Regions from separate parts of the Buttiauxella sp. AC038 genome, predicted to be linked through region 2. Evidence: predicted binding sites of a transcription regulator. Region 2 holds the regulator's gene; each other region holds the start of a gene.
What was found. Region 2 encodes PhoB, which activates phosphate uptake and scavenging genes when phosphate is short. Its sites were predicted from a motif close to CTGTCATAAAACTGNCNNAT; they were not measured.
Positions count from the first base shown of each region.

Region 1: a site for PhoB is predicted at 1,927-1,946, ahead of ugpB (sn-glycerol-3-phosphate ABC transporter substrate-binding protein UgpB). Genes of this name have one in related genera too.
Region 3: a site for PhoB is predicted at 2,064-2,083, ahead of AC0IXI_RS10755 (PhoX family protein). Genes of this name have one in related genera too.
Region 4: a site for PhoB is predicted at 2,851-2,870, ahead of rpoH (RNA polymerase sigma factor RpoH). Genes of this name have one in related genera too.

Region 1 covers NZ_CEEDCQ010000001.1:192,526-197,027, forward strand. Annotated here, with positions in the region: gene AC0IXI_RS00900 (high-affinity branched-chain amino acid ABC transporter permease LivM) at 1-391, shown strand, start outside; gene livG (high-affinity branched-chain amino acid ABC transporter ATP-binding protein LivG) at 388-1,155, shown strand; gene livF (high-affinity branched-chain amino acid ABC transporter ATP-binding protein LivF) at 1,157-1,870, shown strand; gene ugpB (sn-glycerol-3-phosphate ABC transporter substrate-binding protein UgpB) at 2,072-3,391, shown strand; gene ugpA (sn-glycerol-3-phosphate ABC transporter permease UgpA) at 3,498-4,385, shown strand; gene ugpE (sn-glycerol-3-phosphate ABC transporter permease UgpE) at 4,382-4,502, shown strand, end outside.
Region 2 covers NZ_CEEDCQ010000001.1:3,981,135-3,985,636, reverse strand. Annotated here, with positions in the region: gene sbcC (exonuclease subunit SbcC) at 1-526, opposite strand, end outside; gene sbcD (exonuclease subunit SbcD) at 523-1,740, opposite strand; gene phoB (phosphate response regulator transcription factor PhoB) at 1,952-2,641, shown strand; gene phoR (phosphate regulon sensor histidine kinase PhoR) at 2,664-3,971, shown strand; gene brnQ (branched-chain amino acid transporter carrier protein BrnQ) at 4,390-4,502, shown strand, end outside.
Region 3 covers NZ_CEEDCQ010000001.1:2,259,864-2,264,365, forward strand. Annotated here, with positions in the region: gene AC0IXI_RS10740 (fimbria/pilus outer membrane usher protein) at 1-172, opposite strand, end outside; gene AC0IXI_RS10745 (fimbrial biogenesis chaperone) at 189-908, opposite strand; gene AC0IXI_RS10750 (Csu type fimbrial protein) at 930-1,460, opposite strand; gene AC0IXI_RS10755 (PhoX family protein) at 2,134-4,098, shown strand; tRNA gene AC0IXI_RS10760 (tRNA-Val) at 4,468-4,502, opposite strand, start outside.
Region 4 covers NZ_CEEDCQ010000001.1:183,120-187,621, forward strand. Annotated here, with positions in the region: gene ftsY (signal recognition particle-docking protein FtsY) at 1-1,045, shown strand, start outside; gene ftsE (cell division ATP-binding protein FtsE) at 1,048-1,716, shown strand; gene ftsX (permease-like cell division protein FtsX) at 1,709-2,764, shown strand; gene rpoH (RNA polymerase sigma factor RpoH) at 3,021-3,875, shown strand; gene AC0IXI_RS00880 (branched-chain amino acid ABC transporter substrate-binding protein) at 4,223-4,502, shown strand, end outside.

The DNA of each region.
Region 1 (4,502 bases), 3.8 Mb from region 2:
CGCTTGCCGTTCGCTTGGCCTGAACCCAACGCGCATCAAACTGACCGCGTTTACCATCAGCGCCGCGTTTGCAGGCTTTGCCGGTACGCTGTTTGCTGCACGTCAGGGCTTTGTTAGCCCGGAATCCTTCACCTTTGCCGAATCTGCATTCGTACTGGCGATTGTCGTGCTGGGCGGTATGGGCTCGCAATTTGCCGTTATCCTCGCCGCCGTGCTGCTGGTGGTGTCGCGTGAATTGATGCGTGATCTGAACGAATACAGCATGTTGGTACTTGGTGGCTTGATGGTGCTGATGATGATTTGGCGTCCACAAGGCTTGCTGCCAATGTCGCGTCCGCAATTGAAGCTTAAAAAAGAGCAAGTGGAACAAGTGAAAGGAGAGCAGGCATGAGTCAGCCATTGTTATCCGTAAACGGCTTGATGATGCGTTTTGGCGGCCTGCTCGCCGTAAACAATGTTTCTCTGGAACTGCATCCACAAGAAATTGTTTCGTTAATCGGTCCTAACGGTGCCGGTAAAACCACGGTGTTTAACTGCCTGACCGGCTTCTACAAGCCATCAGGCGGTACGATTCTGTTGCGTGATCAGCACCTTGAAGGGCTGCCGGGTCAACAAATTGCACGTATGGGCGTGGTGCGTACTTTCCAACACGTTCGTCTGTTCCGCGAAATGACCGTGATTGAAAACTTGCTGGTTGCTCAGCATATGCAGCTGAAAACGGGTGTGTTCTCAGGTCTTTTGAAAACGCCTGCTTTTCGCCGCTCACAAAGCGAAGCGCTGGACCGCGCTGCAACTTGGCTTGATCGTATTGGCCTACTTGAGCAGGCTAACCGCCAGGCGAGCAACCTGGCGTATGGCGATCAACGCCGCCTTGAGATTGCACGTTGCATGGTGACTCAGCCAGAAATTCTGATGCTTGATGAACCAGCGGCTGGCCTTAACCCGAAAGAAACGCATGAGCTCGATGAATTAATCATGGAGTTACGCAACCATCACAACACCACCGTGCTGTTAATCGAGCACGATATGAAACTGGTGATGGGCATTTCTGACAGGATTTACGTGGTAAACCAGGGAACGCCGCTTGCGAATGGCACGCCGGAGCAAATCCGTAATAACCCTGACGTAATCCGTGCATATTTGGGTGAGGCTTAATATGGAAAATATCATGTTGTCATTTGACCATGTGAGCGCCCACTACGGAAAAATCCAGGCGCTTCATGAGGTCAGTCTGCATATTAAACAGGGCGAAATTGTTACCCTGATTGGCGCGAACGGCGCGGGAAAAACAACGCTGCTCGGCACATTGTGTGGTGATCCGCGCGCTTCCAGCGGCAAAATTACTTTTGATGGCAAAGACATTACCGACTGGCATACCGCGCGCATCATGCGTGAAGCCGTGGCGATCGTGCCTGAAGGCCGCCGCGTGTTTTCTCGCATGACTGTAGAGGAAAACCTGGCGATGGGCGGCTTCTTTGCGGAACGCGACCAGTATCATGAACGCATCCAACGCGTTTACGAACTGTTCCCGCGCCTGCTGGAGCGCCGTATTCAGCGTGCGGGCACTATGTCCGGTGGTGAGCAGCAAATGCTGGCGATTGGCCGTGCATTGATGAGCCAGCCGCGTCTGTTGCTGTTAGATGAACCATCGCTCGGTCTTGCGCCAATTATCATCCAGCAGATTTTCGACACTATCGAACAACTGCGCAGCGAAGGCATGACCATCTTCCTGGTCGAGCAGAACGCCAACCAGGCGTTGAAACTCGCTGATCGCGGCTACGTGCTGGAAAACGGCCACGTGGTGCTGGAAGACACCGGTGATGCGCTTCTGGCTAACGAAGCGGTACGTAGCGCCTACCTCGGCGGCTAGTTTATCGCTTCAAACCTAAGGAGCCTTTTGGCTCCTTTTTTATGACATTTTGCCTCCAGTCATAATTCCTTCACTTCATCGTAACGATCCTGTCACCTCACGGTTATTTTTCTGTCATTCGCGCATGTCATGTTTTGATGCGAACAAAAACGCGTATTTTCGCGCAACTTATTCAACTCAAAATAATTCGAGAGATAAGACATGACTGCATCGTTACGACACACCGCAATTTGCCTTGCGCTAGGATGCGTATTTAGCAGCAGCGCTATCGCCGCCACCTCCATTCCGTTCTGGCATTCAATGGAAGGCGAACTGGGCAAAGAAGTTGATTCACTGGCTCAACGCTTTAACCAGACGCATCCAGACTACAAAATTGTTCCGGTTTATAAAGGTAACTACGAACAAAACCTGGCGGCAGGGATTGCGGCTTTCCGCTCGGGTAATGCGCCAGCTATTTTGCAGGTTTACGAAGTAGGCACTGCGACCATGATGGCCTCGAAAGCTATCAAGCCTGTGTATGAAGTGTTTAACGATGCGGGCATTAAGTTCGACGAATCCCAATTTGTGCCGACGGTTTCCGGTTACTACACCGACGCGAAAACCGGGCATCTGCTTTCCCAGCCTTTCAACAGCTCCACGCCAGTGCTGTATTACAACAAAGATGCCTTTAAGAAAGCTGGCCTCAACCCGGACCAGCCGCCAAAAACCTGGCAGGACCTGGCTGAATACACCGCAAAACTTAAAGCGGCAGGCATGAAATGTGGTTATGCCAGCGGCTGGCAGGGCTGGATTCAAATTGAAAACTTCAGCGCGTGGAACGGCTTGCCGGTTGCGACCAAAAACAACGGTTTTGATGGTACTGACGCCGTGCTGGAATTCAATAAACCAGAGCAGGTGAAACACATCGCTCTGCTGGAAGAGCTGAATAAGAAAGGTGATTTTAGCTACTTTGGCCGTAAAGATGAGTCCACCGAGAAGTTCTACAACGGTGATTGCGCCATCACAACAGCCTCTTCCGGTTCGCTTGCTGATATCCGCCATTACGCCAAATTCAACTACGGCGTGGGCATGATGCCTTACGACTCAACCATTCCGAACGCACCACAAAACGCCATTATCGGTGGGGCAAGTCTGTGGGTTATGCAGGGTAAAGACGCCGCAACATACAAAGGCGTTGCCGAGTTTATGCAGTTCCTTGCTCAGCCAGAAATCGCCGCTGAGTGGCACCAGAAAACAGGTTATCTGCCAATTACCAAAGCGGCTTATGACCTGACGCGCGAACAAGGCTTCTACGAGAAAAATCCAGGTGCTGATATCGCTACGCGCCAGATGATGAACAAGCCGCCATTGCCATTCACCAAAGGTCTGCGTTTGGGCAACATGCCACAGATTCGTACCATTGTAGATGAAGAACTGGAATCGGTATGGACCGGCAAGAAAACCCCTCAACAGGCGTTAGATAGCGCGGTTGAACGTGGAAATCAGCTGCTGCGCCGTTTCGAGCAGTCGACGAAGTCTTAAGTTTTGTTGGTGTCGGATGGCGCTTCGCTTATCCGACCCACGAAAGCCGTTGTAGGGTGGATTAGCGCATGCGACATCCACCATTAATCTCTATAAGAGCAACACTATGTCATCATCTCGTCCGGTGTTTCGTTCCAGCTGGCTTCCGTATGCCCTTGTCCTGCCGCAACTGGTTATCACCATTATCTTTTTCATCTGGCCTGCGGGCGAAGCGCTGTGGTATTCACTCCAGAATGTCGATCCCTTTGGGCTTTCGAGTACTTTTGTCGGGCTGGATAACTTCAAACAGCTTTTCCACGACAGCTACTATCTCGACTCTTTCTACACCACCTTAATTTTCAGTGGATTAGTAGCGGGTAGCGGCCTGCTGGTATCACTGTTTTTCGCCGCCCTGACGGATTACGTGATTCGTGGCAGTCGTATTTACCAAACGCTCATGCTGCTGCCGTATGCGGTGGCCCCGGCGATTGCCGCCGTATTGTGGATCTTCTTGTTTAACCCTGGGCGCGGCCTGCTAACCCACGTTCTTGAGCAGTTTGGTTACCACTGGAACCACGCGCAAAACAGTGGCCAGGCGATGTTCCTCGTGGTGTTTGCTTCGGTCTGGAAGCAAATCAGCTACAACTTCTTGTTCTTCTTTGCCGCCCTGCAGTCGATTCCTCGATCCCTGGTCGAAGCCGCTTCCATTGACGGAGCTGGCCCGGTGCGCCGCTTTTTCAAGTTGTCGCTGCCGTTGATTGCCCCGGTCAGTTTCTTCCTGCTGGTGGTAAACCTGGTCTATGCCTTTTTCGACACCTTTCCGGTTATCGACGCCGCAACAGGCGGTGGGCCAGTGCAGGCGACCACCACGCTTATCTACAAAATTTATCGCGAAGGTTTTGCCGGACTCGATCTCTCCGCGTCGGCCGCGCAATCAGTGGTGTTAATGCTGCTGGTGATCATCCTGACCGTGGTTCAGTTTCGCTTTGTGGAACGTAAGGTACGCTACCAATGATTGAGAACCGCCGTGGGCTGACGATTTTCAGCCACACCATGCTGATTCTGGGCATCATCGTGATTCTGTTCCCGCTGTACGTCGCATTTGTGGCGGCAACGCTTGATAACGAAGCCG
Region 2 (4,502 bases):
GTTCTTCGAGCAGCGAGGCACGGTCATTGGCATCGGCATTTAAAAAGGCAGCGAACTGCCCTTGGGATAGCATCATCGAACGGGTAAAGCGGTCGTAATCCAGCCCGGTCAATTTGGCGGTGATCTCGAGCTTATCTTTGACCTTATCGGCGACTATTTTGCCGCTGGCTACTTCTGCCAGCTCCACACGCGGGGCTTGTAGATTGCCGTTTACCGCGTTGCGTGCCCGGTTCTGGCTCCAGAATGCGCGGTAGGCAACACCTTTTACTTCAAACTCCACTTCCGCCAGACATTCGGCTGTATCGCGAGTCATCAGATCATTTTGCGACTGTGAGACGGTATTGAGGCGCGGCGTCTTGTGATAAAGCGCGAGGCAGATAGCATCGAGCAGCGTGGTTTTCCCCGCACCAGTTGGCCCGGTTATAGCAAACAATCCGTTGCTGGCAAAAGGCTCGCTGGTGAAATCAATTTTCCATTCCCCTTTCAGGGAGTTGAGGTTTTTTAACCGTAGGCTAAGGATTTTCATGCCTGTTCCTCCGTGTCATGCAGACTGGCAACGGTTTGAGCAAACAGGGTGCGCAAGCGCTGCGCACGCTCCTCGGTGGTCTCTTCCTGAACCAGGCGGCGTTCAAAAACTTCCTCAACGGTGAGTTCACTCAGGGTTTCTTTATGCTGCTGGGCGATAACGCGTTCGCGCTGCTCACGGCTACGGCGCAGCAACACCACTTCTACTGGCAGCGTTTCGGTGATTTGCTGGATATGGCGTTGCATATCATGCAGGTATTCATCGGTGGCGATTTCGATATCCAGCCACACTTTGGGTTCTGCCGGGGCATCGCGCCACTGTTCTAGTTGCTGTTCAATTTCAGACAGCGAGCCTTTGATAACCGCTAACGGCTGGCTAACTGGAACAGTCAGTGGGGTGACCTCATGAAGTTTACCCTCGGCAAACTCAACCAGATAAACGCTCTTGGTCTTGCCGGTTTCGTCAAAACTTAGCGGAATAGGTGAACCGCTGTAACGGATATGTTCGGTGCCGCCAATTAATTGCGCACGATGAATATGGCCAAGCGCTATGTAATCGGCATTCGGGAAATGCTGCGCCGGGAAGGCATCAAGCGTGCCAATATAGATGTCACGCACTGCATCGCTTTTTGTCACGCCGACGGTCGTTAAATGCCCGGTGGCGATAATCGGCAGCTTCGCGTCAGCGCGCAAATCGCAGGCTGCGCGATAACACTGCTGATAATGTTCGCTAATGGCTTCCATTAAAGAACGCTGTTTTTCATGGCCGGACAGCCCCGCCTGGCTGCTTTGAATATCGCGTGGGCGCAAAAACGGGATTGGGCACAGAATCGCACCCGCCTGGCCGCTTTTGGTATTGAGCCGGATAGCTTGCTGGCTTGCATCATGGCGGGCACTGGCAATCACATATGTATTCAGGCAGGCCATAAGCTCGCGGGATTCGTTGAGCGTCGCCACTGAATCATGGTTTCCTGCCAGCACCACGAGCGAGCATCCCGTCGCCTGGAGTTGCACCACAAAGCGGTTATACAGTTCTCGCGCATAGCTTGGCGGTGAGCCGGTATCAAAAATATCACCCGCAACGATTATGGCATCCACATCATTTTCAACGGCAGCTTTGAGCAGCCATTCAAGAAACGCCTGGTGCTCAGGACCGCGACTTTTGGTATAAAAATTTTGACCAAGATGCCAGTCTGATGTGTGAATTATGCGCATGACCTGTCCGGTGGCTTAAAAATGAAGTCCCGATTATATACACGTCGCCCTTGAAGATGCAGGGGCAAGGCGAAAACGGCATATGTCTCTGTGTCATAAATGAAATTGATGGGTTGCTGAACAGTCATTTTTTTCATAAATCTGTCATAAATCTGACGCATAATGGCACCGCATTGAAACAACAATAATTATTCCCTGGACAAGACAAATCATGGCGAAACGCATTCTGGTCGTAGAAGATGAAGCTCCAATCCGCGAGATGGTCAGTTTTGTGCTTGAGCAAAACGGTTTTCAGCCAGTTGAAGCGGAAGATTATGACAGTGCAGTGAACTTGCTTATCGAACCTTTCCCCGATCTGATTCTGCTGGACTGGATGCTGCCAGGCGGCTCCGGTATTCAGTTTATTAAGCACCTGAAACGTGAAGCTATGACGCGTGATATACCGGTGATGATGCTGACTGCGCGTGGGGAAGAGGAAGACCGTGTGCGAGGTCTCGAAGTCGGGGCCGATGACTATATTACTAAGCCGTTTTCTCCGAAAGAGTTGGTGGCGCGTATTAAAGCTGTGATGCGCCGTATCTCTCCGATGGCGGTAGAAGAAGTGATCGATATGCAGGGGCTGATTCTAGACCCGTCGTCGCATCGCGTGATGACCGGGGAAAACCCATTGGATATGGGGCCAACAGAATTTAAGCTACTGCACTTCTTTATGACACACCCGGAGCGGGTGTATAGCCGTGAACAATTGCTCAATCATGTATGGGGCACCAATGTTTATGTCGAAGACCGAACGGTTGACGTACATATTCGTCGGTTACGCAAAGCGCTCGAACATAGTGGACATGACAGAATGGTACAAACAGTACGCGGTACGGGTTATCGGTTCTCAACCCGCTTTTAATTCCTTATCAGGAGAGTGACGCGTGCTGGAACGGTTGTCATGGAAAAGGCTGGTACTGGAGCTGGTGCTCTGTTGTATACCGGCCGTCATTTTAGGCCTTATTTTTGGCCATTTACCTTGGTTTTTATTACTGGCAGTCACTGGGCTGCTGGTTTGGCATTTCTGGAATCTGCTACGTCTGTCGTGGTGGTTGTGGGTTGATCGTAGCATGACGCCTCCGCCGGGGCGGGGGAGTTGGGACCCGCTGTTGTACGGCCTGCATCAGATGCAACTGCGTAATAAAAAGCGCCGAAAAGAATTAGGCAATTTGATTAAGCGCTTTCGTAGCGGTGCAGAATCATTGCCCGATGCGGTCGTACTGACCACCGAAGAAGGGACGATTTTTTGGTGTAATGGACTTGCTCAACAATTATTGGGACTGCGCTGGCCGGATGATAACGGGCAGAACATCCTTAACTTGCTGCGTTACCCTGAATTTACCCGCTATTTGTCGCAGAAAGATTTTGCTCGCCCGCTGACACTGGTACTCAATAATGGCCGCCATCTGGAATTTCGCGTAATGCCTTATAGCGACGAACAGTGGCTGCTGGTGGCGCGTGATGTGACTCAGATGCACCAGCTTGAAGGGGCGCGTCGCAACTTCTTTGCCAACGTCAGCCATGAACTGCGTACACCGTTAACGGTGCTGCAAGGTTATCTGGAGATGATGCAGGATCAAACCCTTGAAGGCCCGCTGCGCGAGAAAGCGTTGGGCACGATGCGCGAACAAACCTCGCGTATGGAAGGGCTGGTTAAGCAGCTTCTCACGTTGTCAAAAATTGAAGCTGCACCCGCGATGGTGCTCAATGAAAAGATTGATGTGCCACTGATGTTGCGTGTGGTGGAGCGCGAAGCGCAAACTCTCAGCCAGCAAAGACAGACGTTACAGTTTGATATTGATCCGGCTTTAAAAGTGTTTGGTAATGAAGAACAATTGCGCAGTGCGATTTCAAACCTCGTTTATAACGCCGTAAACCATACACCAGATGGCACACATATTACCGTGAGCTGGAAACGGGCTGCGGGTGGGGCGTGCTTTAGCGTTGCGGACACGGGACCGGGCATTTCAGCCGAACACATTCCACGCCTGACCGAGCGTTTCTACCGCGTGGATAAAGCGCGTTCACGGCAAACCGGTGGCAGCGGGCTGGGGCTTGCGATAGTGAAACATGCCTTGAGCCATCATGATGCGCGTCTTCATATTGAAAGCCAGCCGGGTAAAGGAACGACCTTTTCCTTTGTACTGCCTGAGCGTCTTATCGTTAACGAAAAAGTGGTTCAGCCAGAGTAGCTTGCTCTGGCTGTGTCAAAAAAACTTTCCACAGGCCAGTCTTCTGGTCTGTGTTTTTTTTGCTCAGATGTAAATCAATAATCCTCGATTGGTTGTAATTTGACCGCACAAACGACCATGATATTTTCTGATGGATAAACTTATCCTCTAACTTTCTGGCTAATTTAAGGATATCAATCTGGTTTTTGGATCCCTTCTTGCCTTCAAACGCTATAAGCGTTTTAATTGCGCCCCTGTAATTGGTAGACCGACTGGATTTGAGTGGTAATTCAAACAACTATTCTTCTCCACCGATCCAGGAAAGGATTTTCCGCTGTCGTAACTACCAATTGCCGCTTTTATGCCGAGTTAACCCGTATAAAAATTTGAATATTTTCAAAACTTTCAACACCACACATCCACAGGCTGTATAAATTTTATGACTCATCATTTGAAATCTCGAGACATCCTCGCACTGGGCTTTATGACCTTTGCGCTGTTTGTCGGAGCAGGCAATATCATTTTCCCGCCAATGGTGGGTTTACAGGCTGG
Region 3 (4,502 bases), 1.7 Mb from region 2:
GCTCACTAAAATGTTCGATGCCAATATGGTTTCCATTCAAAGTGACGTCAAGATACAAATCTATTGCATTAGAATGTTCGTTATCGTTACTAATCACTGGTGTGATGGAATTATTATCATTGGCCAAGGTAATTCCTGGCGCTAATATTCCACCGAGCAGAAGAACTATCATTATTCTAATGATTACCTTAAAGTTCCTGCACCTTTTTTTGTCCATTTATAGTAACTTCTAATTTGCTTCCGGGGGCAGTATCCGAGGCAGGGAAAGGCAATTTCCAGCGCATGGTTGCGCCGGGAAGTACGTATCCCAATAGCCCCTGTGTTATTTCTTTTCTTCTACCTTGCGTGTTGATATATGAAGCACCAGACAACTGAGCATGGCTATTCCCCTGATTGCTCACTTCAAGAAATGCTTCACTACCAATACGTTGGATTCCCCACTGCAATTTTGCTGAATGCTCGCTGGCACCTTTAGGTTGAATAAAAACGGGAACTGAATAATGCAAAACGAACTGAATTTTATTTTTTTGTAGTTCGGCTGGAGGCAGTTCATTGATTGACAGCCTATAAGCTTCCTCCACAGTATTTGAGGCAGGCCCCATGTGAATCACTCGAATCAACTGTTTCTCACCGGGTGCCAGTTTGAGCATTGGCGGGCTAATAACCAGATTCTGAGAAGAGTTGAGCTGGTCTTCATAACTTTGCTGGTTCCAACTATAAACACGAACTTGCGCATTTATGGTCTCTTCACCCTGGTTCATTAACCAGATGCCATCAGCATTTTGTATACTTTGTAGGGTCAGTGTCACAGGCGAAACTTGTAGGCCGCTTGCCACCGTATTTTGTGCAAATACTGCCGCCGATAACAGGCACATAACCCCAATAACCGTTCGCGTCTGTGGCTTCATATTTATAAATAGTCCTTTATATTAATAGTTTACGTTAACGGTTACAGTGTCTGCATAGCTATCAGGTGCGAAGTTTGCGCTGGTGGCAACTGCATATACCGTATAGGTTTGCGCCACTCCTGAACCAGTTCCACCAACACCGTTGCCTACTGCGGAGGTGGTGGCAGTATTACCCCAGACGGGACCTGTGCCTGATGTTTGATGTAATTGATAAGGGACTTTATCGCTGTTTGTTCCACTGTTATCGACCGATGACATAGATCCAGCACCTGTGGTATTGCCACCATTGACGGTGGATGGTGCAAGGCCGATGAAATAAGGCGTGGTTCTTGAGCACTGGACAGTAAAGGAGCTATTCCCGGTTGTGTTAGTTGCAGTACTACCGACAGAGCCCAGATTAATATTTGCCCCGCTGCCAGTGGTCACAACGCACGAAGCAGTAATAGTAATTTGTACCTGAAATGTGTTGGTTGCCACGACGGCATTTGCAGATGGAACAAAAGCAAAAATCATGAAAGGAAAAAATATGCGCATTTTAATGATTGATTTCATATCTTTGCACCTATTCAGATACCTGCGGTTTGTCAATAATGCATACGGATGAATGTCGAATGTCTATTAAAACCATAGGATCAGGTGCATTTTTATGCCAATTTCGGGATGCATTAAGTTTTTTAATATGATCAGATACGCACTTTAAGTTTTATTAGGCGAGTTTGATAATTACATGCAGGAAAGTCTGCTATAAGTCATTTCGACCTGAGATGCGGGATATAAAAATTAGCAATAATAGAATAATTTCAGGTGCAAACAATCACAAAGGTAAATGAAATGTGGTTTGTTAACTTTCTAATTCAGAAGGATATTTTTTATTTTGATAAAACAATAGCTCAAGATCAGGATTATTGAAATGGGAATGCATGAGGTATTTATGGTGGCAAACTGCTCACATGATTGAGGTTAATATATGGTGATGCGACCGAAATTATTCGGTTGTATGAAAAAGAAATAAAGCTAAAACTTCGGCCCAGACATTAAATTTCACTATTAAAAATAATCAAACAGTAATCGAAAAACATTAAGCCTGTTACAGGGTGGTGACATTACTACTGGATGTTTGTTCATAGGTAATCAAACAACCAGGACCTTCTCATGCTGTTATAAATGTGTAACAAAACCTTCTTACACTGCTCACTTCTGATAACAATATCGAAAGGAAGCCATGATGAGCAGACCTCTTAAGCCGTTGTTTAAACAGGAACACAACGACGAAATCAGCAACCGCAGCACCAACCCCGTTTTTTCAGATGTTGCCAGTGCGTATTTGAGCCGGCGCCGATTCCTGCAAATGGGGGCAGTCGCGGGCGCCGTAGTAGCCTTCCCGACGTTGCTAAAATCCCAAGCTGCATGGGCCGTAGAAACGGCTCTGGCACGTCCTTCTTCCCTTGGTTTTACCAGTATTGAAGTTTCAACGGATGATACCGTGCGGGTGCCGGAAGGCTACATCGCGCGACCATTTTACCGCTGGGGAGACGCCGTAGGTTTAAAGGGTAACCTGCCGGAATTTAAAACCGATGGCAGTAACACTACTGATGAACAGGCCGCTCAGGCGGGAATGCACCACGATGGTATGGCATGGTTTAGTTTGCCGCAGGGAGGAACCGAGCCGAATCACGGTTTACTGGCGATGAACCACGAATACATAGACAACGGTTTGCTGTTTAAAGACGGTGTGGCGAACTGGAATCTGGATAAAGTGCGCAAGGGCAAAAATGCTATGGGCATTTCGGTTATTGAAGTGAAAAAAGAGGGCGATAACTGGAGCGTGGTTCGTCCTTCTGAGTTTGCGCGTCGTATTACTGTCAATACACCGATGACCCTCACTGGGCCTGCCAAAAATCATGAATTAATGAAAACTGCGGACGATCCGCAGGGGCAAAGGGTGCTTGGTACTATGCAAAATTGTGCCAACGGCCATACACCGTGGGGCACTTACCTGACTTGCGAAGAAAACTGGTCGGATATTTTCGTTAAAAAAGCTGCGCCAAATGCCCTTGAAAAGCGTTATGGCATTAGCGACAGTGATGAATCCTATCGCTGGAACGAAGTCGATCCGCGCTTTAGCGTAGATGCAACGCCTAATGAGCCTAACCGTTTCGGCTGGGTGGTAGAAATCGACCCTTATAATCCGTCATCGACTCCACGTAAACACACGGCATTAGGGCGCTTTAAGCATGAAGGCGCTGCGATTACCCTGGCGGCGGATAACCGTGTAGTTGCTTACATGGGTGATGATCAGAAATTCGAATACATCTATAAGTTCATTTCCAAAAATCAATATGATGCGAGCCTGCGAGATGCCGCCATGGACCTGCTCTCTGAAGGCACGCTGTATGTGGCGAAATTCAATGACGATGGTAGTGGCACCTGGCTGCCGCTGGTATATGGGCAATCGGGCCTTGATGAAACTAAAGGATTTGCCAGTCAGGGTGAGTTGCTGATTAAAACGCGTCTTGCTGCTGATGCCGTTGGTGCCACAAAAATGGACCGCCCTGAGTGGATTGCGGTCGACTCGCACGCAACGGGCAGTGTTTATTGCACCTTGACCAACAATAGTGACCGAGGCAAGGAGGGCAAAGCACCTGTCGATGCTGCCAACCCGCGCGCTAATAATGTCTACGGCCACATCATGCACTGGACGGAAGAGAACGGTGACCCTGCATCAACCGCCTTCAAGTGGGATATCCTGGTGCTAGGCGGCAAGCCGGATAGCACAGATGAGAAAACCAAAGGCTCAATGAAGGGGGCAGAGTTTGGCAGCGCAGATGGGTTATCATTCGACCATCGCGGTGTGTTGTGGATTCAGACCGATGTCTCCTCCAGCACTATCAATAAAAAAGCCTATGAGGGAATGGGCAACAACCAGATGCTCGCCACTGTTCCAGGTACCAACGAATATCGTCGTTTCCTGACCGGGCCACGTGGCTGTGAGATAACTGGCATCGCCTTTACCCCAGATAACCGCACGCTATTTATTAATATTCAACACCCCGGTGAACCTGGTGATGATATCAGCGATCCGGCAAACCCGACTGCCGTCTCCACCTGGCCTGACGGTGATAAAAACAGTCGCCCACGATCTTCCACTGTGGTTATTGTTAAAGCTGATGGCGGAATTATTGGTAGCTAACAAAATAGCCTCTACAGTTGAGCGGAACAGGGATGTTTTGCTCAAAGCCTGAAGAAAAGGTGAGGGGATAACAATGGCAGTCGAACGTTCTTCTGAAAAATGAGCGATCGGAATGGGACGTCGCAGCATCAACTAAACAAAAAGGGTAGCCCAATGAGGCTATCTTTTGGCTCCAGCTTCATTTAGTCATCTTGTGAATGTTGCCTGGAGCATTAGTAACACATTGTCTTCATTGCCCTGGTAAGCAACAAAAATCAGAGATACTAAGAAAAGAGTTTTAATAGGAATTAAGTAGAGCAGTCGAAATATAGCTGGATTAGTTAGGATTTTATGTTCGGAGAGATAAAGCTTTGGATGTTTCTTTATGAATGGTGCGTCCGAGTGGACTCGAACCACCGACCCCC
Region 4 (4,502 bases), 3.8 Mb from region 2:
TCCGGTAGAAGACGTCGTTGAAGACGTTCCAGTTGCCGCCGCTATCGTTGAAGATGTTCCTGTGGACGTTGAGCCTGAAGAAACTCAGGCCGAAGAGGTCCAGCACGAACAAGAGCGACCAACCAAAGAAGGTTTCTTTGCTCGCCTTAAACGCAGCCTGATTAAAACCAAACAGAACCTCGGTTCCGGATTTATCAGTCTGTTCCGCGGCAAGAAAATCGACGATGATCTGTTTGAAGAACTCGAAGAGCAGCTGCTAATCGCTGACGTTGGTGTTGAAACCACGCGCAAAATCATCACAAATCTGACAGAAGGCGCGAGCCGTAAAGAGTTGCGTGACGCAGAAGCGTTGTACGGTCTGCTGAAAGAAGAGATGGGCGAAATACTCGCGAAAGTTGATGAGCCGCTGAAAGTTGAAGGCAAAACGCCATTCGTTATCCTCATGGTTGGCGTTAACGGCGTGGGTAAAACCACCACCATCGGTAAACTGGCTCGTCAGTTCCAGCAGGAAGGCAAATCGGTGATGCTGGCGGCGGGTGATACCTTCCGCGCCGCTGCCGTGGAACAACTGCAGGTGTGGGGCGATCGTAACAATATTCCTGTTATTGCTCAGCACACAGGGGCTGATTCCGCCTCAGTGATTTTCGATGCCATTCAGGCCGCGAAAGCACGTAATGTCGACGTCCTTCTGGCGGATACCGCTGGGCGTTTGCAGAACAAATCGCACCTGATGGAAGAGCTGAAGAAAATTGTTCGCGTGATGAAAAAACTGGACGGGAATGCACCGCATGAGGTTATGCTCACCCTCGATGCCAGCACCGGGCAGAATGCGATTAGCCAGGCTAAATTGTTCCATGAAGCCGTTGGATTGACAGGCATTACGCTAACCAAACTCGATGGTACAGCCAAAGGCGGCGTGATTTTCTCCGTTGCCGATCAGTTTGGTATTCCGATTCGCTATATTGGCGTCGGCGAGCGTATTGAGGACTTGCGTCCGTTTAATGCGGGCGATTTTATTGAGGCACTTTTTGCCCGAGAGGATTAACAATGATTCGCTTTGAACACGTTAGTAAGGCCTATCTCGGTGGGAGACAAGCGTTGCAGGGAGTGACCTTCCATATGCAACCTGGCGAGATGGCTTTCCTGACCGGCCACTCAGGCGCGGGGAAAAGTACCCTGCTCAAGCTTATCTGCGGTATTGAGCGGCCAAGCGCCGGGAAAATTGCTTTTGGCGGCCATGATATTAGCCGCCTCAAGAGCCGCGAAGTGCCGTTCCTGCGTCGCCAGATTGGAATGATCTTCCAGGATCACCATCTGTTGATGGACAGAACCGTTTATGACAACGTGGCAATCCCGCTGATCATCGCGGGTGCCAGCGGTGAAGATATTCGCCGTCGCGTTAGTGCGGCACTGGATAAAGTCGGCCTGCTAGATAAAGCGAAGAATTTCCCGATCCAACTCTCTGGTGGTGAACAGCAGCGTGTGGGGATTGCCCGCGCTGTGGTGAACAAGCCCGCCGTGTTATTGGCGGATGAACCAACCGGTAACCTCGATGACGCACTCTCGGAAGGGATTTTGCGTCTGTTCGAAGAGTTCAACCGGGTGGGTGTAACCGTTTTGATGGCGACGCACGACATGGGGCTGATATCCCGCCGTAATTATCGCATGTTGACGTTAAGTGACGGCCATTTGCATGGAGGCCTGGCAGGTGAATAAACGCAGCGCGCTCAATCACATAAAGCGCTTCAGCAACAAGCTGGATAAAATCAACTCGCTGAATAAGCTAGGGGATTTAGGTCGCTCGGTGAAAAAACGTGGCAAAGGGCCTCAGTCGAAAAGCAAATCTCTAAAAGGTGGCGTGAACGAACAGTTCCGTTACGCCTGGCAGGGCGCTTTACAAGACCTGCGCAGCAAGCCATTAGCTACTTTCCTGACGGTGATGGTTATCGCCATCTCCCTGACGCTGCCTAGCGTGTGCTACATGGTTTACAAGAACGTGAATCAAGCTGCCACGCAGTATTATCCTTCCCCACAAATCACGGTTTACCTCGATAAAGCGCTGGATGACAATGCCGCGCAGCAAGTGGTTGGCGCGATTCAGGCAGAAGAGGGCGTCGATAAAGTTAACTATCTTTCCCGTGACGAAGCGCTGGGTGAGTTCCGCAACTGGTCGGGCTTTGGTGGCGCGCTGGATATGCTGGAAGAAAACCCGCTGCCTGCGGTTGCCGTGGTTAACCCGAAACTCGATTTCCAGACTACCGACCACCTGAACACTTTGCGTGACCGCGTCGCCCGTATTAACGGTGTAGACGAAGTGCGCATGGATGACAGCTGGTTTGCACGGCTGGCGTCGCTGACAGGCCTTGTGGGCCGCGTAGCTGCGATGATTGGTGTGCTGATGGTTGCCGCAGTGTTCCTGGTCATTGGTAACAGTGTTCGCCTGAGCATTTTTGCCCGCCGCGACTCCATCAACGTGCAGAAACTGATTGGTGCGACGGATGGATTCATCCTGCGTCCGTTTTTGTATGGCGGTGCGTTGTTAGGTTTCAGCGGGGCATTTTTATCGCTGATCCTGACCGAAATTCTGGTGTGGCGGTTATCTTCTGCGGTGACAGAAGTCGCGCAAGTGTTTGGAACTAAGTTCGATCTTACCGGTTTAGGCTTCGATGAATGCCTGCTGTTACTGCTGGTTGCGTCCATGAGTGGATGGTTGGCGGCATGGATCGCAACGGTACAACATTTACGTCGTTTTACCCCAGAGTAAAAATTTTTTGATATACTTGTTCCCTGCTACGAATTACCCGTCAGCAGGGGACACGCTCCCACCTCGGTATGTGTTTCTCCTGCCCAGTTTCATAGCTCTGTCACATTTTGTGTGTAATATATGCACAGCTTTACAGTGAACTTGTGGATAACATCACTGTCTGAGTTTACTGTGGATGGTACGGTTTGGCGCTTGACGTGTGGTCAGGTGCAGCATGGTGTAGCAACCTGTACGTTAGTCTTAAGAGAGGGTTTGAATGACCAAAGAAATGCAAAATTTAGCTTTAGCCCCTGTTGGTAACCTGGAATCTTATATCCGGGCCGCTAATTCCTGGCCGATGTTAACGGCTGAGGAAGAGAAGGAGCTGGCTGAAAAGCTGCATTACCAGGGCGATCTGGAAGCAGCGAAAAGGCTGATCCTGTCTCACCTGCGCTTTGTTGTTCATATCGCTCGTAATTACTCGGGCTATGGCTTGCCGCAGGCTGACTTGATTCAGGAAGGCAACATCGGCCTGATGAAGGCTGTGCGCCGCTTTAACCCGGAAGTGGGTGTCCGTCTGGTGTCGTTCGCCGTGCACTGGATCAAAGCTGAAATTCACGAATACGTTCTGCGTAACTGGCGTATTGTGAAAGTGGCAACCACTAAAGCACAACGTAAGTTGTTCTTTAACCTGCGTAAAACTAAACAACGTCTGGGTTGGTTCAACCAGGACGAAGTGGAAATGGTCGCCAACGAGCTGGGGGTTTCCAGCAAAGATGTCCGTGAGATGGAATCTCGCATGGCGGCGCAGGACATGACGTTCGACATGGGCAACGACGACGATTCAGACAGCGCGCCAATGGCTCCAGTGCTGTTCTTGCAGGATAAGTCTTCTAACTTTGCCGATGGCATTGAAGACGATAACTGGGAATCGCACGCGGCTGATAAACTCAGCGACGCTATGCTGGGTCTGGACGAGCGTAGCCAGGATATTATCCGTGCCCGTTGGCTCGACGAAGACAACAAAAGCACGCTGCAAGAACTGGCTGACCGCTATGGCGTTTCCGCCGAGCGTGTGCGCCAGCTTGAAAAGAACGCGATGAAAAAACTGCGCATGGCCATCGAAGCGTAAGTTATTCAGCCAGACAAAAAAAACCGCCTTTCGAGGCGGTTTTTTTATGCCCGTCACTTTCCTTCCCTATTGTGAAAAAATTGTTATTCCAAAAACCGCAAATTCGGGTATGTTTTTAACTCTGAGTGCGGCGAAGGCACACGCGGTATTCGTAAATCAAAAATAAAATCGTGCCAAAACAACACAACAATTACCCATTAGCATTCGAGTTGCAGGTAGGCGGCCAGGGAGCTTATCCCGATGAGCTTACTAAGGTAAGTGATTCGGGTAAGTGAGTGCAGCCAACACCCCTGCAGCTTGAAGGATGATGGGTAAATACCAATCACAACAAAAATGGGGATCTCAGGATGAACATGAAGGGCAAAGCGTTATTGGCTGGTTGTATTGCGCTTGCAATGAGCAACGCGGCATTTGCTAAGGACATCAAAGTAGCGGTAGTTGGGGCGATGTCTGGCCCGGTTGCACAGTATGGCGACCAGGAGTTTACCGGTGCAGAACAAGCGGTTGCTGACATTAATTCCAAAGGCGGCATCAAAGGCGACAAACTGGTTATCACTAAATACGACGATGCTTGTGACCCGAAACAAGCGGTAGCGGTCGCCAACAAAGTGGTTAACGACGGCATCA